DNA from 3 places in the Pseudoalteromonas sp. TB25 genome. Region 3 is predicted to be linked to each of the others. Evidence: predicted binding sites of a transcription regulator. Region 3 holds the regulator's gene; each other region holds the start of a gene.
The links. Region 3 encodes sigma-54, which starts transcription at its own class of promoters, with help from an activator protein. Its sites were predicted from a motif close to GTTGGCACGNNNNTNGNNT; they were not measured.
Positions count from the first base shown of each region.

Region 1 (6,222 bases), on a different contig from region 3:
ATGCGTTTGATAAATCACTACCGCTGTACAAGCCTTGGCATAAACTACCCCAGCTTTGAATTTGGATTTCAAAATGTCGACAGTACTCAATACTACCTGGTGTAAAATTAAGATCTTTACCGTCACTGTTACCGGCATATACACCTTCATCAACAAACTGATGTTTTTGTAAACTAGCCTCAATTTGGTTAGCCACAATCGGCATATCAAGTGCGTGCTGTAAAAAGTTCATTTGGTGCTGCTGCATATTCGATACTGCAAAATTGCGCACTTTACCGCTTTCTTTTAAGCAACTAAATATACGAGCAATTTCGTTAACTTCCATGAGTGGATCAGGGCGATGCAGCATAAGTACGTCTAAATAGTCTGTATTTAATCGTTTTAATGATGCTTCAACTGATTGCTCAATCCACTTTGGGGAAAAATCATAGCGCTTTGGCCCTAAGTCATCTTCAAATCGAATCCCACACTTAGATTGAATATACATGTGCTCTCTAAGCTCTGGCCGCTCACTTAATGCTTTACCAAAAACCTGCTCTGCTTTACCAAAAGTATAAATATCAGCATGGTCAAAAAAATTAATACCGCCTTCAATGGCGTTATCTATACACTCATGAGCTTGCTTAACATGTGCATCAGTGATTGCGTCTTTATTCCAACCGCCGCCAAGACCCATACATCCAAATACAAGTTTACTAACGTGAGGCAAGTGCTTTGCTAAAGGCGTGTGAAGCATGATAACTATCCTTAAAATGTTGAAGAGCTGTTACTGTAAACAAAAAGTGCTGAACAAGAAACCATTTAGCGGTGAACAAATTAAGAACAAAAAAAAGCGCAGTAAACTGCGCTTAATGGTTAATCTATTTTAAATTACATTTTTAGCCAACAAGTGCTAATAAAATACCCGCAGCAACTGCACTACCAAGTACACCCGCTACGTTGGGTCCCATTGCATGCATAAGTAAAAAGTTATGTGGGTTACTTTCAAGGCCAACTTTATTAACTACTCGTGCCGCCATTGGCACAGCCGATACACCTGCCGCCCCAATTAATGGATTTATAGGCGTTTTAGATATTCGGTTAAGTCCTTTTGCCATAAATACGCCAGATGCCGTACCAATTGCAAAAGCCAGTGCGCCAAGCACTAAAATACCAATCGTCTCAACAGTTAAAAACTTATCTGCAGCAAGCTTTGAACCAACAGCTAAGCCTAAAAATATAGTTGTAACATTAATGATTTCGTTTTGAGCACTGTTACTTAATCTATCAACAACACCCGACTCTCGCATTAAGTTACCTAAACAAAACATACCTACCAGCGGTATAGCAGCCGGTAAAAACATAGCCGTTAAACTAAGCACCATAAGAGGAAAAATAATCTTTTCCTTTTTAGATACTTTGCGAAGCTCTGGCATTTTTATTTTACGTTCTTCTGGGGTTGTTAATGCACGCATAATTGGCGGCTGAATAATTGGCACAAGTGCCATATATGAATACGCAGCTACTGCTATTGCGCCTAGTAAATCAGGTGCCAGTTTTGATGCTAAAAATATTGCTGTTGGCCCATCGGCACCACCTATAATGGCAATAGCCGATGCGTCCTGTAGAGTAAATTCAAAACCTGGCACATAGTTAAGTAATATAGCGCCAAACAATGTAGCAAAAATACCAAACTGTGCAGCCGCACCTAATAACAACATACGTGGGTTTGCAATAAGCGCGCTAAAGTCGGTCAGCGCCCCTACTCCCATAAATATCAACAGCGGAAAAATCCCCGTATCAATACCCACATAATAAACGTAGTACAAAAGCCCACCTGGGTCTGACAAACCTGCCACTGGTACATTTGTTAAAATTGCACCAAAACCAATAGGTAGTAATAATAGTGGTTCAAAGCCTTTAGCTATCGCTAAAAACAGTAATAAACACCCTACCGCAATCATTATTAACGATGGGATTGTAAAGTTAGCAATGCCTGTCGCATTCCAGAGGTTTAAAATACCTTCCATCCTCTATTTACTCCTAAGCTAATGCAATCATAGCGTCGCCGGTAGTTACAGCATCGCCTTCACTAACTAACACTTCAGCAATTGTTCCGGTATGCGTAGCGCGTATTTCAGTTTCCATTTTCATGGCTTCCATAATAATCACTACATCGCCTTCGTTAACAACTTGCCCAGCTTTTACCTTAATCTTAAAAATATTACCGGCTAGAGGCGCGTTAAGTGTTTCACCTGATGCAACCGAAGCAGATTGAGGAATGTGCTCAGAGTCTTTTAATGTTACTTCTTTAAGTTCACCACCTTGCGCTACGACTACGTCATAAACTTTACCATCTACTTTTACACTGTACTGCTCAGCCTTCACTTTGTTACTATTTGAAACTGATTTAGAAGGTGCTTTACTGCTTTTATCTTCAACAGAAGGTACTGGCTCAAATGCATCTGGGTTGTTGCGGTTTTTAATAAACTTCAAACCAACTTGTGGGAATAATGCATAAGTTAATACGTCATCAATTTGATCATCAGCAAGTGTTAAACCTTGCTCTTGTGCTTCTTTTAATAACTCAGCTTCAAGCGTTGCAAGCTCAGGTGCAATGTTATCAGCAGGGCGACAAGTAATAACTTCCGCTCCATCAAGCACGCGCTCTTGTAGCTCTTTATTCATTGGTGCTGGTGTTAAGCCATATTCACCTTTTAATACGCCAGCAGTTTCTTTAGTAATGGTTTTATAACGCTCACCCGTTAGCACATTAAGTACCGCTTGAGTGCCAACAATTTGCGACGTTGGTGTTACTAAAGGTAAAAAGCCAAGATCTTCACGTACACGTGGGATCTCAAGTAAAACCTCATTAAGCTTATCGGCTGCGCCTTGCTCTTTAAGTTGGTTTTCCATGTTTGTAAGCATGCCACCAGGTACTTGAGCTAGTAAAATACGCCCATCAACCCCTTTTAAGCTACCTTCAAATGCCGCATATTTTTTACGTACATCTCTAAAGTAAGCAGCAATTTCTTCTAGGTGGTTTAAATCAAGCCCAGTATCACGCTCAGTCCCTTCAACTATCGATACAATAGTTTCAGTTGCAGAATGTCCATAAGTCATACTCATTGATGAAATAGCGGTATCGAGCATATCAATACCAGCATCAATTGCTTTTTGGTAAGTAGCAGTACTTAAACCTGTTGTAGCGTGGCACTGCATAGCAATTGGAATAGATACAGTTTCTTTAAGTGCTTTAATTAGTTTTTCAGCATCGTACGGCTTTAATAAACCCGCCATATCTTTAATACAAATTGAGTGACAACCCATATCTTCAAGCTGCTTTGCAAGAGTTAGCCACATATCAAGTGTATGAACTGGGCTAACTGTGTACGAAATAGTACCTTGAGCGTGAGCGCCTACTTTTACAGCCGCTTTAATAGCTGTTTCTAGATTGCGAACATCGTTCATTGCATCAAATATACGAAATACGTCAACGCCATTTTTATGTGCACGTTCTACAAATTTTTCAACTACGTCATCAGCGTAATGGCGGTAACCTAATAAGTTTTGACCGCGTAATAGCATTTGCTGTTTAGTATTAGGCATCGCTTTTTTTAGTGCACGAATACGCTCCCAAGGATCTTCGCCTAAATAACGAATACACGAGTCAAATGTAGCACCGCCCCACGATTCAATAGACCAATAACCCGCATCGTCTAATTTGCTAGCAATCGGTAGCATATCGTCTAGGCGCATACGCGTTGCTAATAATGATTGGTGAGCATCGCGTAATACCAATTCTGTTAGTTTTAATTTAGCCATGTGTGTGCCCCTTATTTATTATTTGATTTGTACTGAGCAATGGCAGCACTAATAGCAGCGATGTGCTCATTAGGCACACCTTGAGATTTAAAAGATGGTGATTTAACTGGTGTCGCCACGTCAGGTTCGCTAAAGCGCGTCACCAAATTAGACATAAGCGTTACTGCACCAATTAATATCGACAGAAATACAAACACCCCAACCATGCCAGTAAGCATTAAGTTACCAGCCGTTGTGAGTAGAGCACCTATATCCATTTTTCTCCCCTTGAAACCCATATCGAAAATAAAAAATCGATTTAATTAAATATTTATTCACTGGATAATAACAAAACTAATCGCTTTGTCTACATCTTGTAAATTGGTAAAACCAATTAAACAATAAACAACATAACACTCAATTAATTTACATGCTATAACTCAGCAATCACGCGCTCTACAATACATACAAGAAATAACGACTATAGCTAATAGTTATATGGAATTTGTTAATTAACTATCAAGCTAAGTAAAAATAAACACTAATTCTTAATATAAAGTGCAAAGCCACACACCAATTGTTAATTGGTCTTACCAAAATAAGTTTATTTAGTGAACATTTAGCAGTTATTTGCAACAGTGTGAATAACTTACATAACAAAGCGTAAAAGTTACTAACCAACTAATAACTAGAACAACAGCGAAAAACCATAACCAATTGATATTTATACCAAATAAACTTTGGCATATAACTGGCATTAGTTATTATGAGCAAATTTGATAACCAAGGAGAAAACAATGTTACGCTGGACAATTACATTTTTAGTTATTGCTTTAATCGCTGCAGTGTTAGGTTTTGGTGGCATCGCAGGTGCCGCAGCTGGTATAGCAAAAATTATATTTTTTATCTTTTTAGTACTTTTAGTGATTTCATTAGTTTCAGGTGCACTACGTGGTAAATCACCCAGGTAGATAAAGCATTCAACTAACAAACACTAAAATTTAATTAATACTTACAAGGAATTACACTATGAACTCTACAACTTTAAAAGCAGCACTAATCGCAGTATTTGCAGGTTTTTTCATGATGGGTTGTGAAGACAACCATGCAGAAGATGCTGGCGAACGTATCGACGAAGCAGTAACTGATGTGCAAAACTCTGTTGAAGATGCATGTGAAAATGTTAAAGAAGGCGTGAACGCTGAAGAAACTAACTGTTAATTCTTCTTGTACCGCTAAAAAAACGGCTTTCGAGCCGTTTTTTTGTGCCAGTAATAAAATCACTGACTATAAAGCTGCTCATTTAGCAGTTAGCTTGTTAAAATAAAAAAAACGATATTTAAAGCAAGGCAAAATGGCATTCACAACCACCTACACATTAGATAAACCCTACTTTTACGAGTGTTTTGATGAGTCACTCCCTTATAGTAAGCGTGCAAAACCTAAATACTTTTTACTTGTGTTGTTAGTTGCGCTTGGTCTATTTGGCATTTATGTTTTAGACGATCATTACTTAGGATCGTTTATGATCATGTTAGCGGTACTCGAATGCGTCGCTTTTTACTATCGCAGACCATGGTGGGTAACCAGACAAATGCTCAGCAGAGCATCAGGCTCTGAGGTAACACTTACCTTTGATGAAGAAGGTATTAAATCTTCTAATCATTACAAAAGCTATCAATTAGAATGGCAAAATATAAGCGAAGTAATAGACACCCAGCAAGGTATTATTATTAAAAATAAAAGTGGTATGCAGTACATATCAAAACAAATACTTAATCCTGAAACACTCGCTTTTATAAACAAAAAAGCCACTCAGTGAGTGGCTTTTAGTCTAGTTGAGTTAATTACTCAACTACGTATACGTGTTGATTAAGCATTGCCCGGATTAGGGTTCGACTTTTCAGCTTGTATGCGCATGTAAATCTCTTCACGATGCACTGATACGTCTTTTGGTGCATTAACACCGATTCGAACTTGATTTCCTTTAACACCTAGAACAGTAACTGTTACTTCGTCACCAATCATTAGGGTTTCACCTACTCTACGAGTTAGTATTAGCATTCTCTTGCTCCCATGTTCCAATAAAAATTATAAGATTCCGCTTAAACATACTAATGAAAATTAGACTGAAAAGTAAGTAAAAACTCGCAATCTATCCATTTTCTGTTAAAAATGCCTTGTGTAATGCACGAACAGCCAACTCTAAGTACTTTTCATCTATTAAAACTGAAATTTTAATCTCTGAAGTCGAGACTAAAACCACATTAATATTTTCCTGCGCTAATGCATCAAAAAATAAACTAGCGACACCAGAATGTGATTTCATACCCATGCCAACAGCAGAAACTTTAGCTACCGCTTGCAATCCGCTTATATTTTGAGCACTGAGCTGAGCTTGATCTTCACTCAATAATTCAAGTGCTTGCAGATAATCAT
Region 1 covers NZ_AUTI01000457.1:757-6,978, reverse strand. Annotated here, with positions in the region: gene L652_RS0122735 (aldo/keto reductase) at 1-736, opposite strand, end outside; gene L652_RS0122725 (sodium ion-translocating decarboxylase subunit beta) at 879-2,009, opposite strand; gene oadA (sodium-extruding oxaloacetate decarboxylase subunit alpha) at 2,023-3,804, opposite strand; gene L652_RS0122715 (OadG family transporter subunit) at 3,816-4,061, opposite strand; gene L652_RS1000000124705 (DUF1328 family protein) at 4,581-4,754, shown strand; gene L652_RS0122705 (hypothetical protein) at 4,813-5,004, shown strand; gene L652_RS0122700 (YcxB family protein) at 5,138-5,605, shown strand; gene csrA (carbon storage regulator CsrA) at 5,656-5,847, opposite strand; partial or broken gene L652_RS0122690 (aspartate kinase) at 5,939-6,222, opposite strand, start outside.
Region 1: L652_RS1000000124705 (DUF1328 family protein) is a predicted target of sigma-54. The motif match lies at 4,523-4,541, and genes of this name have one in related genera.

Region 2 (6,222 bases), on a different contig from region 3:
CTTGCTCTAACAAGTGCAGCATTGCACCACTGCGCGTAACTATATTACTTTTAGGTGCAGCTTCATCGGCGTTAACACCATGAATTTCTATCGCTTTAGCAAGGCTGTCAAATAGCTCATCTTTATCCACTGGTTTAGTTATGAATGCAAAAATGCCCTGTTTAGTTGCCTCTACTGCATCAGGAATTGAGCCGTGCGCTGTCATCATAATAACAGGTAATGCAGGGTAGCGGCTTTGCAGCTGACGATGCAGTGCCATACCATCCATTTCATCCATGCGTAAGTCGGTTATTACGGCATCAAACACTTGGCTTTTAAGTATTTGTAGTGCGGTTAAGCCGCTTTCGCAGGTTGTCACTTCGTATCCTTTTGATTCGATACGAATAGCGAGCAGTTTTAATAAGCTAGCGTCGTCGTCTACGAGTAATACTTTTGCACCTTGTACTTTAGTTGCGGCCATCGTTACTGCTCCTTCGTTTCTTCTCGTAGTAAAAGTTGCTGCTCAATCGTTGCTAACGATGAGAGGGTTTCTTGCATTTTATTATTAAGTGCTTGTTGCTCTTTTTTAGCATTTATTTGCATAGTTACTTGCTGCTTTTGAAGCCATAAATATTGCTTTATGTCATCAGGCCAAAAGTAAGCAAGATCGAGCTTTAGCAACTTAGTCATTACCGTATTTGGATCATCATTTATGTTTAAGCACATGAACTTAAAAAAGCGTTTAAGCTCGTTTTCGCCTGTAAAAACATCTTTGCTAGGTATCAATTTAAATCCACCACACTGATTAGCGTGCCATGCAATAACTTGCTCTGCAGGAGGATAGCTTGGTTCAATTTTTGGTCTAGGTTTTGGACTAGGATTACTGTTTTTGTCGGTCGTTTTTTTTGTATCGACCACAGGTGCAGGTGTAATTGACACACGCTCTTCTTGCCCATTATTAATTTCACAACCTGATATAACCATGCTGCTACTGAGCACACATAAAATAGCGATTAAACGCAAGCGCATGTTAATTAACTCCTAGATTTTTTGTTATGGGAATTTTAATTGAAAACCGGCAACCATGTGGCTCGTTATGCTCAACACTAAGTGTACCTCTTAGCTGTTCAACAGACTCTTTTACAATAGTTAAACCCAGTCCACTGCCTTGCAGCGTAACATTTTTACTGTGTTTACCTTGATAAAATGCGCTGAAAATTTGAGTTTTTTCTTGCTCTTTAATACCGCACCCTTTATCAAGTACAACGATACAAAGCTGGTTTTGCTCAAGCGCTAAATTAATAGTAACGCTTTGCTTATCCTCTGAAAATTTTAAGCCATTTGAAATAAGCTGAATTAAAATCATCTCAATAAGCTCACTAGGTAAAGCAAGCGGTTTGTTAGGTAAAGTATTTTGCCACTGCAGAGCTTGCTCACGCGCAGTTAAGCGATGCTCAAAATGGCTATTAATTTTATTAATAAGAAGACTAAATTCAACTTCGCTTAAGCTGTCTTTACTGGTGCGAATCGCATTATAACTCAGCAAACTGTCAATCATTGTGCGAAGGCGCACCATAGATTGGCTAATAAGCTCAAGCACTGCTTTTTGCTCAGCGGTAATTGGGCCTACTATTTCATCAGTTAATAAGTCAGTGCCTTCAACCATTGAAGCAAGCGGCGTTTTTAGCTCATGAGTTACATGGCGTAAAAAAGTATCTTTTTGCTGCTCAAGCATATGAAGTTGCTCTTGTACCCATTGGAGCTTTTCTCCTAGCTCAACAAGCTCAGCTGAACCTTTCACAGATATTTTTTGCTGCCAATGCCCCTGCCCAAGCTTATCAATAACCGTAGTTAACCCTTTTAGTCGCCCACTTATACGCCATAAAAAGCCTCCCCCAACAATTAAAGTCAGTGGAATAAGTGCCACCAGCCAATTTATAAATGACGCTTGCAGGCTTGTAAGCTCTTTTTGGTTATTGGTAATTTGCGCTTCGTTTTTATCACGTAACCATAAAGTAAGCTCAGCAACTAAATCGCTCACTGGCACAAATAGCTCAGCTTGCTGTTGTTTTTTCTCAACAAGCTCTACATGCGCGGTTTGTAAGGTGGTATATAAGCGTTGCCATTGGTTGATATACTCTTTATTCGTGTTTACAAATTTGAGTTCATCAATGCTTTGTAGGGATGATTGCCATTTATCAACAATAAGCTTATCTAGCGATTCACTTTTTAATACCCAGTTTTGTCTAGTGGCGCGTTCAAGACTGTTGAGTTCTTGCTTTAAAGTGTTAAACGATTTGGTAACTTGGTAGTTGCTACTCACAATACTTTGAGTAACCGCTAATTGCTTATTAAGCGCATTTAAAAATACGATCACCACTATAGAAAGCGGCAGTAACGAAAGCAGCATACTCATTGCAAATTGCCCAATTAAATTAGGCCGCCAGTTAAGCATTGCTTGGTATTTTTTAGCTATGGTTGCTGGCATTTCGTTTAGTCCTTTTAAGTTAAGCGTTCTATTATTAAGTGCTTACCTTATACACTAGCTGAACCAGCAATTATATTTAATACGATTAACTGCCAGCACTACAAAACAATGTGTCGCCAAATAGAGACAACGTAACTCGTTGATTTTAATAAACTCCCTTTTAACCCCATTAAATAGTGTTGCAAAAGGCGCACAAAAATTACAATAAACCCAGTAAAAACTTCTCACTGGCTTAAAGCTAAAACAATAACCAATTGAAAAATAACAACAATTATTATTGGCACCATTTTTGTAATAGGAGTAATAACTTTAATCAATAAGGAAATAATTATGAACAAACGCATTTTAGTAATTTCATCATTACTGGCTTTAGGCTTTTTAGGCGCTAATGCACACGCAATGGACGTTCACGCGACTTTTAACGAACTTGATAAAGACAGTAACGGCACATTAAGTGAAGCCGAAGCAGGTGAAGATGCTGTGTTACACGAGAATTTTTCTCAAATTGATACTAATCAAGATGGGCAATTGTCGCTAGATGAATTCAAAAAATTTATTCAATAAACTCATTTAATAAGGAACGTGATTATGAAACAACTTATAGCCGCTTTTTCATTAATGTTTTTAGCAATTAGTGCCACCGTAATTGCATCGCCAACAAATGTGCGTTTTGCCCACTTAGATAAAGACATGGACGGACAAATATCAATTGCAGAAGCAAAGGAAGATAAGGAAGTAATGAGACAATTTGCCGACTTAGATGAAGACGGTGATGAAAAGGTCTCAAAAAAAGAATTTGAAAGCTTTAAACCTTAATGAGTAATTACTGATTAAGCTTTACTTAAGCTTGTTATAGGTAAACTGGAATTAAAAGCATTTGCCATAATCCCTGAGGGAGTGTGTAAAAGGATTTAATGTTGGGAGTTAAATTACGGCAAGTGCTTTTTCCTTTTCACTTTATTTTAGCCACAAACTTTAAATACATCTTTTGGAAGGAACACCATGAAGATACTTCCCCTTACTATAAGCATCTTAATGCTATTAAGCTTTGATGCCGCTGCACTTGATGTAAAGCAACGCTTTGATCACCTCGATAGCGACAAAAGTGGCTATTTAACGCATGACGAACTTGATCCCCAACCACAACTATTAAACACATTTATAAAATGGGACAAAAACCAAGATAACCAAATTTCGTTAATCGAATTTAAAAATTACCTTACCAATAACCTCTACTGAGTATTTTTCATGGAAAAAACAAGCTATATAGCGCTTTTTGCGTTTAGTATTTTTAGCACATTAGGCTTTGCTGCAAGCAACAATGTTGCAGAGCAATTTGAAAAACTTGATAGAAACCAGGATGGTTTTTTAACACGTTCAGAAACCGCTGTAGACCCCGCTTTGTGGTCTCGATTTTCAAGCTATGATCAAGACAAAGACGGCAAGCTAACGCTAAGTGAATACAGTTTATATGCAAGTAAGTAGTCTTATAGCTAGGTACACAAACACCTAGCTTATTATATTTATACTATTAATTACGTTCAGACTTTATTTTTAGAACAATGCGCTAAGTACTCTGCATCAGTAGGTTTTGGGCTCACCATAAAATCCATTTTGAGATAAGTTAGAATCGGTTGCTTACTCGTATTTTCAACTGTCGGTTTCCAGCGCCATAAACCCACAGCAGCTGCCGCATCAATATCAAACACGCCCTCAGGGTAAGACGAGACAACCTTATACCCTTGGACTTCACCTTGTGAATTAATTAACATAGCAAACTCAACACAGCCTTAAATACTTTTCTTTGCAGCTTCTATCTGACATCGCGGCTCAACTCTTTTAGCAACATCCCAGTATTCACCTACCTTACTTCGCAGTTCAGGACTTGATAAATCAATAAAACTCGGCATTTCATCGTTTACTTGTTTATCAGACATTGAGCTACAGGCTGTCAGCATCATGCTCAAGGGAGTAATAAATAGAGAGCTTTCATAGCATTCCCTTATTAATTCGTTATAAATAATTTTTTAAGTAGTTGCATCAATTACCTGTTATGCAAACGCACCACCAAAGTGAGATATATAAATACTCCACTTAAAATCTTATGACTTTCTTCTTTCTCCCGTTATTTGAAATGCTTCGCCAGCCGGACAATTCTTTAAATATTTTTCACCTACTGGTTTTGAGTCAATAGTGAAATCAATTCTAATATGAGTAAGAACAGGCTGTTTAGCTACATTTACGTTAGTAGGCAACCAGGCCCATGTACTTAAAGATTGAGCTGCGGCTTCATCAAATAACCCTTTAGGATATGAGGAGGTTACTTTATATCCTTGCGCCCTACCCTCAGAATTAATGATAGTCATGAGTTCTACACAACCTGCAAGACCCTTTTTTGCAGCAGCTATTGGATATTGTGGTTCTGTTCTTGTTAAAATATTCCAATAGTCTTTCACCCTATCGCGCAGCTCAACACTTGATAAATCTATATAATCTAGCTTTTCAACAGTTTCCTCTGTCGTAGGTGTTGCTCCACATGCCGCAAGTAATGAAGTTAATGGGAGTAATAAATAGAGGGCTTTCATAGCGTTTCCTTGTGCTTTATTGATTGTTTTACATACTAAATAATCACATCAATTACCTATTTTGTAAACAGTTAGTAAAGAGAAAAACCTTATAATGAGGCCTATCAATTCATTGGTATTATAAAATCAAGTTTGTTAATGTAAGTAAATTAACAATAAAAATTAAGTAACCATGTCGCTCAAAAAAATAATCAAACCACTCATACTAGCCAGCCTTTGCGCTAGTTCTAGTTACACTATTGCACAAACAAAAGTAATTTATAACGCCAATGGTTATACCCCTTTATACCAAGGTGAAGTACAGCAGTTTACTACCCTCGTTATTAAAAATGGCAAGGTAGTAAAACTAGGTAGCGATACACTTAAAGATAGCTACCCAGATGCCAAGCTAATTGACGCGCACGGTAATACCTTATTACCAGGCTTAATTGATGCTCATGGGCACGTTATTGGCCTTGGCGATAATTTATCGCAACTTGATGTACGCGGTGCAGAATCGGTTGATGAAGCAACGAATAAACTAAAAGTATTTGCCGATAACAAACAAGGTTGGATTATAGGGCGAGGTTGGAACCAAGAGCTTTGGGCTGATACACGCTTTCCTACTGCTAAAGATTTAGACAAAGTAGTTAACGATCGACCTGTGGTGCTTTCTCGAGTTGATAGCCACGCCATTTGGGTTAATTCAAAAGCGCTCGAACTTGCAGGTATTACCGCCCAAACAAAAGCACCTGAAGGCGGTGAGATAATTAAAGACGAATTTGGCAATCCTACGGGTATTTTTGTAGACAAAGCAGAATCGCTAATTACCCAGCATATGCCAGCCCCTTCAAAACAAGATATAAGTGACTCACTTGATGCAGCAGGTAAACATTTATTAAGTTTAGGCATTACCTCTACTCACGATGCAGGTATTGATAAAACCACATGGGAGGTTTATAAAGAGCGCGGCGACCTTGGTAATTTACCGCTACGTATTGTGGCAATGTTAAGTGGTGCAAGCCCTGATTTAGACACAATGTTAAAGGCAGGCCGATACCACGACAAAAATGACTTTATGGAAATTCGCAGTGTTAAAGTTTACGCCGATGGCGCATTGGGCTCTCGTGGTGCAGCACTTATTGAAGAATATGCAGACAGACCTGGTCACCATGGTTTAATGCTTGAAAC
Region 2 covers NZ_AUTI01000295.1:5,961-12,182, reverse strand. Annotated here, with positions in the region: gene L652_RS0110765 (sigma 54-interacting transcriptional regulator) at 1-460, opposite strand, end outside; gene L652_RS0110760 (hypothetical protein) at 463-1,008, opposite strand; gene L652_RS0110755 (HAMP domain-containing sensor histidine kinase) at 1,010-2,467, opposite strand; gene L652_RS0110750 (EF-hand domain-containing protein) at 2,798-3,031, shown strand; gene L652_RS0110745 (hypothetical protein) at 3,056-3,283, shown strand; gene L652_RS0110740 (calcium dependent protein) at 3,470-3,706, shown strand; gene L652_RS0110735 (calcium-binding protein) at 3,716-3,952, shown strand; gene L652_RS1000000125435 (energy transducer TonB) at 4,009-4,239, opposite strand; gene L652_RS1000000125430 (hypothetical protein) at 4,258-4,428, opposite strand; gene L652_RS0110725 (energy transducer TonB) at 4,570-5,052, opposite strand; gene L652_RS0110720 (amidohydrolase) at 5,225-6,222, shown strand, end outside.
Region 2: L652_RS0110750 (EF-hand domain-containing protein) is a predicted target of sigma-54. The motif match lies at 2,744-2,762, and genes of this name have one in related genera.

Region 3 (6,222 bases):
AAATTAAGTAAGCTTTGCTCTTTATTATCTATATTATTGTAGGTGATAAAGAGTGAGGTTTTAGAGCCCCTCTCTTTAGATATCCTGTGCTAAGTTTAGCTTTTTTTTAAAGCATTGATGATAACCACAAACGCAATTTAAGTGACCATAACGGCTGAATGCCGGTGAGTCCTTGCGTCATTTTATTATCTTTTAAGATTATATAAGATGGCGTGACATGTCCCTGCCAATCGGAAAATATCTCCCCGTGTTGATCGTTAACAGTACTGAAGCTGTAGCCTTGCTCATTTAAATAATCATGCAGCTCTTGAGCAGAGCCTGACTTTATCGCGATGCTCACAACAGCGTATTTATTCTCGTTTGCGAGTTCGTTTATGGCAGGGGAGGTAATACTACAAATAGGACACCAAGTTCCCCAAAAATACACAAGCGTGGGTTTATCTTGGCTCATTGCTGCTAAATCAATGTTTTGCCCTTTATAGTCGATTAATTGTAATTGAGGATTTGCTGGCATGACAGGTTGCTGCCACCAATTAACGGCGGTATAAATGACGAAAAATATAGAGCCATATACCAGTACACTTTTTAATATGGATACGCTTTTTTGTTTTAGCGTTTTTTTAGGTATGTCATTTTTATGTTTGGTATCCGTTGCCATAGCTACTGATTTACCCTAAGTATTTTTGCTGTAGTTTTTTACATTTAAAGCGTTTAATTTATATCAGCAACCATGTAGCAGTACCTAAAAAGGCGAATATACCAACAATATCAGTCACCGTGGTTAGCACCACACTCCCTGCAAGAGCAGGGTCTATATTCATTCTTTTAAGAATTATTGGAATACTTGCACCAGCAACACCTGCCACCACTAAGTTCATAAACATAGCGAAAGCGAGTACGCCACCAAGCATAAAGTCCCACTGCCATAGCGCAATAACACCCGCAATTAATAGTGACCACAAAATACCGTTTAGCGCGCCAATGGCCAGTTCTTTCATCATCAAGAAACGTTGGTTTGTTTGGTTTATATGACCTACTGCAATACCACGGATAACAAGCGTTAATGATTGGCTACCAGCAACACCACCCATAGAAGGGACAATACCGTTAAGCACAGCCAAAATAGGGAGCACATCTAAAGTGCCTTCAAAAAAGCTAGCTACAAAAGCAGCTGCAAGTGCGGTTAGTAAATTAACTCCTAGCCAAACTGAGCGTTTTTTAGAGCTTTTTAGTACAGGCGCGAATGTATCCTCTTCATCATCAAGACCGGCTAGGCTTAATAAGCTATGCTCGGCATCTTCTCGGATTACATCAACGATGTCATCGATAGTAACACGACCGAGGAGTTGGTCGTTATCGTCCACCACAGGGGCCGATATCCAATTATGGCGCTCAAATAATTGCGCTACTTCACTTTCATCCATTGATATTGGGATAGACTCACAATCTTCATCCATTAAATCGCGCACAATTTTTTCTGGCGGATTAGTTAATAATGTACTCAGCGATAAAGCGCCTATAAAGCAGTTATGTTTATCAACAACATATAAATCATCTGTACCCTCTGGTAACTCACCACGCAGTCTAATATAACGAAGTACAACATCGAGTGTTACATCAGGGCGAATGGTCACCGTATCGGTGTTCATTAGCGCACCTGCTGAACGCTCTTGATATGACAGTGCTTGCGTGGCACGTTCACGGTCTTGAATGTCCATCGCGCTAACAACGTCTTTATAGACGGTATCTGGCAGGCTACGTAATACTTCACCTAAGTCATCGTGGCCCATGTCTTCAGTTGCGGCGGCAATGTGCTTAGGTTCCATTTGGGCAATAATGCCTAAACGAACATCTTCAGATAATTCTTCAAGAACATCACCCTGCACATCAGGATCGACCAATTGCCAAAGCAGTCGGCGAATTTTATGCGGTGATGATTCTAATAATAATGCGGTATCACAAGGAGCCGTTTTTGCGAGCATGCGCCTAACTTGAACAAATTGACCACTATTGAGTGACTTCGTCACCTGTTTTAGTTGCTGTAGTGGGTAATCTTGTTCAAAAGCTTCAGGCATTGGCGTCCTTTATAAATTGTTATATTACTTTATGGGGGGGAGGTGAGTTAACTGGCGTTACTAACCTATCTATTTTATATATCTGTTTTAATTGAAGCATTAGTAATGCGAATATTGTTTTTATAAAACAGGTTATTCTTGTTCATTAAAGCGTTGTGCTATTAATTCTCCAACAGCGTGTAAAGCTTGCTCAGAATCAGGGCCTTTACAAACAACTTTAACTTCTTTTCCTTGGCTACTTTCAAGTAACATTAGTGCAAGTACGCTATCGCCTGCTGCTTCTTTGTCATCTTGGAATAATGTGATTGTCGCATCAAATTGTACTGCTAATTGCGCAAGCACAGTAGCTGCTCTGGCGTGTAAGCCTAATTTGTTTTTTATTAAAAAGGTATCTTCACAATGCATAACTTACTCTACCTAAGCTGAACAGGTGATTATTCAGCTATATTATTTTTCTTGCTCGCGATGGCGAATTTTTACATTGGGATGTGTCATTGCGAAACTTTCACCGATAGTTTGCGCTAAATACACAGAGCGATGTTGCCCGCCTGTACACCCAATAGCAATGGTTAAATAACTGCGGTTATTTCGTTCTAAATGTGGTAACCACGTTTGTACAAATGTTTGAATTTGCCATGTGAATTTTTGCACTATGCTGTGATTAGCTAAATAGTCTTTAACCGGTTGATCTAACCCATTTAAAGGCTTTAACTCTGGTTCCCAGTGTGGATTTGGTAAAAAGCGTGCATCAAATACGTAGTCTGCTTCTTTTGGTATACCGTGTTTAAAACCAAATGATTCAAATGTGACAATCAGTTGCTTATCTTTTTTACCTAAAATCTTTTCACGAATAGATTCAGCGAGTTGATGAACACTTAAATCAGTCGTATCTACCATAAAGTCGGCGCGAGTGGTTAATACATCAAGTAATTCTTTTTCTTTTTTGATGGCTAAATCAAGCGGCAACGAGTCTATTGATAGTGGGTGTAATCTGCGTGTTTCAGAAAAGCGTTTGATCAATGTCTGATCGTCGCTATCTAAATAAAATAACGTAGGGTTTGCAAAGCCTGGTAAGTATTCAAGAATATCGTTAAATTCATCTTGTTCTTTAGGGATGTTGCGCACATCAATGCTAACAGCAATTTTATCGTAGCTATCAGACACACTGCGAACTAATGAAGGTAGTAGGTTTACTGGAATATTATCAACGCAATAATAACCTAAATCTTCTACAACGCGCAAAGCAACCGACTTTCCAGAACCAGAACGGCCGCTTATGATAATTAACTCCATTTAACACCCTTTATAAAACTATGATTGATCGACAATAACTTGGTAAAGCTCAGTATCAGATTTTGCACTGCGTAACTGTTTACAAAAATCTTTGTTGTTTAGTTTATCAGCAATGGTTGCTAGAGTCTTTAAGTGCTGCTGGTTATCGCCATCTGGTACGATGAGTGCGACAAAAATATCAACAGGGCGATTATCGATTGCATCAAAGTTTATTGGAGTTTCGCTAACGAGCACTAAAGCCAAAGGCTCTTCTGCACCGCTCATTCTTCCATGAGGAATAGCAATGCCACGCCCTATACCTGTACTACCTAATTTCTCTCTGCTCATTAAAGCATTAAGAATATCTTGTTGCGGTAAATACGGAAGTTTGTCGTGAGCAAGTTCGCTAATGAACTCTAAAATTCTTTTTTTGCTATTAAAAAGGACCGCAGCTTTGCTGCAGTCCTGGCATATAAGTGAACTTAATTTCATCATATTAGTGTCGAGCAAGCTTCTCTTTGTGTTTGATTACTTGGCGATCGAGCTTGTCGATCAACGAGTCAATAGCGGCATACATATCTTGATGTTCTGTAGAGGCAAATAGCTCAGCACCGCTTACGTGTATTGTGGCTTCTGCTTTTTGATTTAATTTTTCTACATCGAGAATGACATGAACATTATTTATATGATCAGAGTGTCTTTCAAGCTTCGCAAATTTAGTATTAATATAGTCTCTTAGTGAATCGGTTAATTCTACGTGACGACCAGTTAAGTTTAGTTGCATAAGCATTACCCTCTTAGTTTAGCGTCTTAAATCAGACTTTTACGCTGATTTGACGGTGGAATAGCAAGAGATTCGCGGTATTTTGCGATTGTACGTCTTGCTACTTTAATTCCTTGCTCAGCCAATATATCCGCTATTTTGCTATCACTCAATGGTTTTGCTGAGTTTTCTGCTGCGATTAATTTTCGGATAAGCGCACGTATTGCTGTAGATGAACATTCACCACCGTTTTCAGTACTTACATGGCTTGAGAAAAAGTATTTAAGCTCAAATATACCACGGGGTGTATGCATGTACTTTTGAGTAGTTACGCGCGAAATTGTCGATTCGTGCATTTCTACCATTTCAGCGACATCATTTAAAACCATTGGTTTCATGGCTTCAGGGCCATGTTCAAAAAAGCCTTGTTGTTGCTTAACAATACAATTAGTAACTTTTAATAGCGTGTCGTTTCTACTTTCTAAGCTTTTAATAAACCATTTAGCTTCTTGTAAATGTGAGCGAATAAACTGGCTGTCGCCACTTGATTTTACAGTGCGAGACATTGCCGCGTATTGGCTATTAACACGAATTTTAGGCATGCTATCTGGGTTTAATTCGACAACCCAGCGGCCTTTAATTTTTTTAACTGACACATCAGGAATAACATACTCAGATTCTTCCCTTACTATAGTATCTGCAGGTTTTGGGTTGAGAGTATGTATTAGTGTCATTACTTCTTTAAGCTCTTCTTCTTTGAGCTTAGTTTTTTTCATTAATGTACGATAGTCGCGAGCTGCTAATAGATCAATATGCTCGGTTAAAATCATTTTCGTTTCATTAATGTAAGGTGTTTCTTTATCAAATTGATTAAGCTGAATACACAAACACTCTTGTAAACTACGTGCAGCAATACCAACAGGATCAAACAGTTGGATGCGTTTTAATACCGCTTCAATTTCATCAAGTTCGACTTCGTTATCATCTTCGTTTTCTTGATTAAAGCTTTCTAAAATTTCTTCGCAGCTTAGTGTTAAAATACCTGAATCATCGACGGCTTCTACAATCGCAATAGCGATGGCTTCATCGGTAGGGCTAAATGGCGTTAGTTGTAATTGCCACATTAAATACTCATGGAGCGTTTCAGTAGAGGCGCCTTGGTATATAGATTCATCTTCAGGCATTGGACCTGATGAGGCTGCAGGAGCGGCACTCATGTACTCATCCCAACTAACATCCATAGCCATGTCGTCACTTAGCGTGTCTTTTGCAAGTGCTTCACCAGTATCTTGTTCGTATTCGCTCGGAGCATCATCAGCAGATGCGCTAACAGTTATGTCATCGGTATCAGCTTTTTGCTCGTTTTTACCAGCAGCGTCTTCGGAATAGTCTGCCTCTTCAACCTCTAATAGTGGATTACTGTCGAGAGCTTCTTGTATTTCTTGCTGGAGATCCAATGTACTGAGTTGCAACAAACGAATAGCTTGTTGCAACTGTGGAGTCATTGTAAGTTGCTGGCCCATGCGCAGCTGTAGTGATTGCCTCATGTATCTCTAACAATCCTTTTATGTTGTTATAATTAATACTAGCAGATGCTTAAAGACATGGCGTAAATGTTACAGCCTAAATTGCTCGCCTAAGTAAACATCGCGTACTGTTTTATCATTTAATACGTGTTCTGGAGTACCTGATGCAATCAGCTCCCCATGAGAAACAATGTAGGCTTTTTCACAAACATCAAGGGTCTCTCTTACGTTATGGTCGGTAATTAATACACCAATCCCACGATTTTTAAGATGTTCTATTATTTTCTTTATATCTAATACCGAAATAGGGTCAACACCGGCAAACGGTTCATCCAGTAGTATAAATTTAGGATCTGCTGCCAGCGCTCGTGCTATTTCTACACGACGACGTTCTCCACCCGATAATGCCATACCTTGGCTATCACGAATGTGTTGTATGCTAAATTCATCTAATAAGTTATTGAGCGTGTCTTCTCTGGCTTGTTTATTTAGTTCTTTGCGTGTTTCTAAAATGGCCATTAAGTTTTGATAAACAGTCAGCTTTCTAAAAATCGATGACTCTTGTGGTAAGTAGCCTATGCCTAAT
Region 3 covers NZ_AUTI01000202.1:14,908-21,129, reverse strand. Annotated here, with positions in the region: gene L652_RS0104985 (protein disulfide oxidoreductase) at 107-658, opposite strand; gene mgtE (magnesium transporter) at 717-2,075, opposite strand; gene L652_RS0104975 (HPr family phosphocarrier protein) at 2,208-2,480, opposite strand; gene rapZ (RNase adapter RapZ) at 2,523-3,368, opposite strand; gene ptsN (PTS IIA-like nitrogen regulatory protein PtsN) at 3,387-3,839, opposite strand; gene hpf (ribosome hibernation promoting factor) at 3,844-4,131, opposite strand; gene L652_RS0104955 (RNA polymerase factor sigma-54) at 4,158-5,657, opposite strand; gene lptB (LPS export ABC transporter ATP-binding protein) at 5,727-6,222, opposite strand, start outside.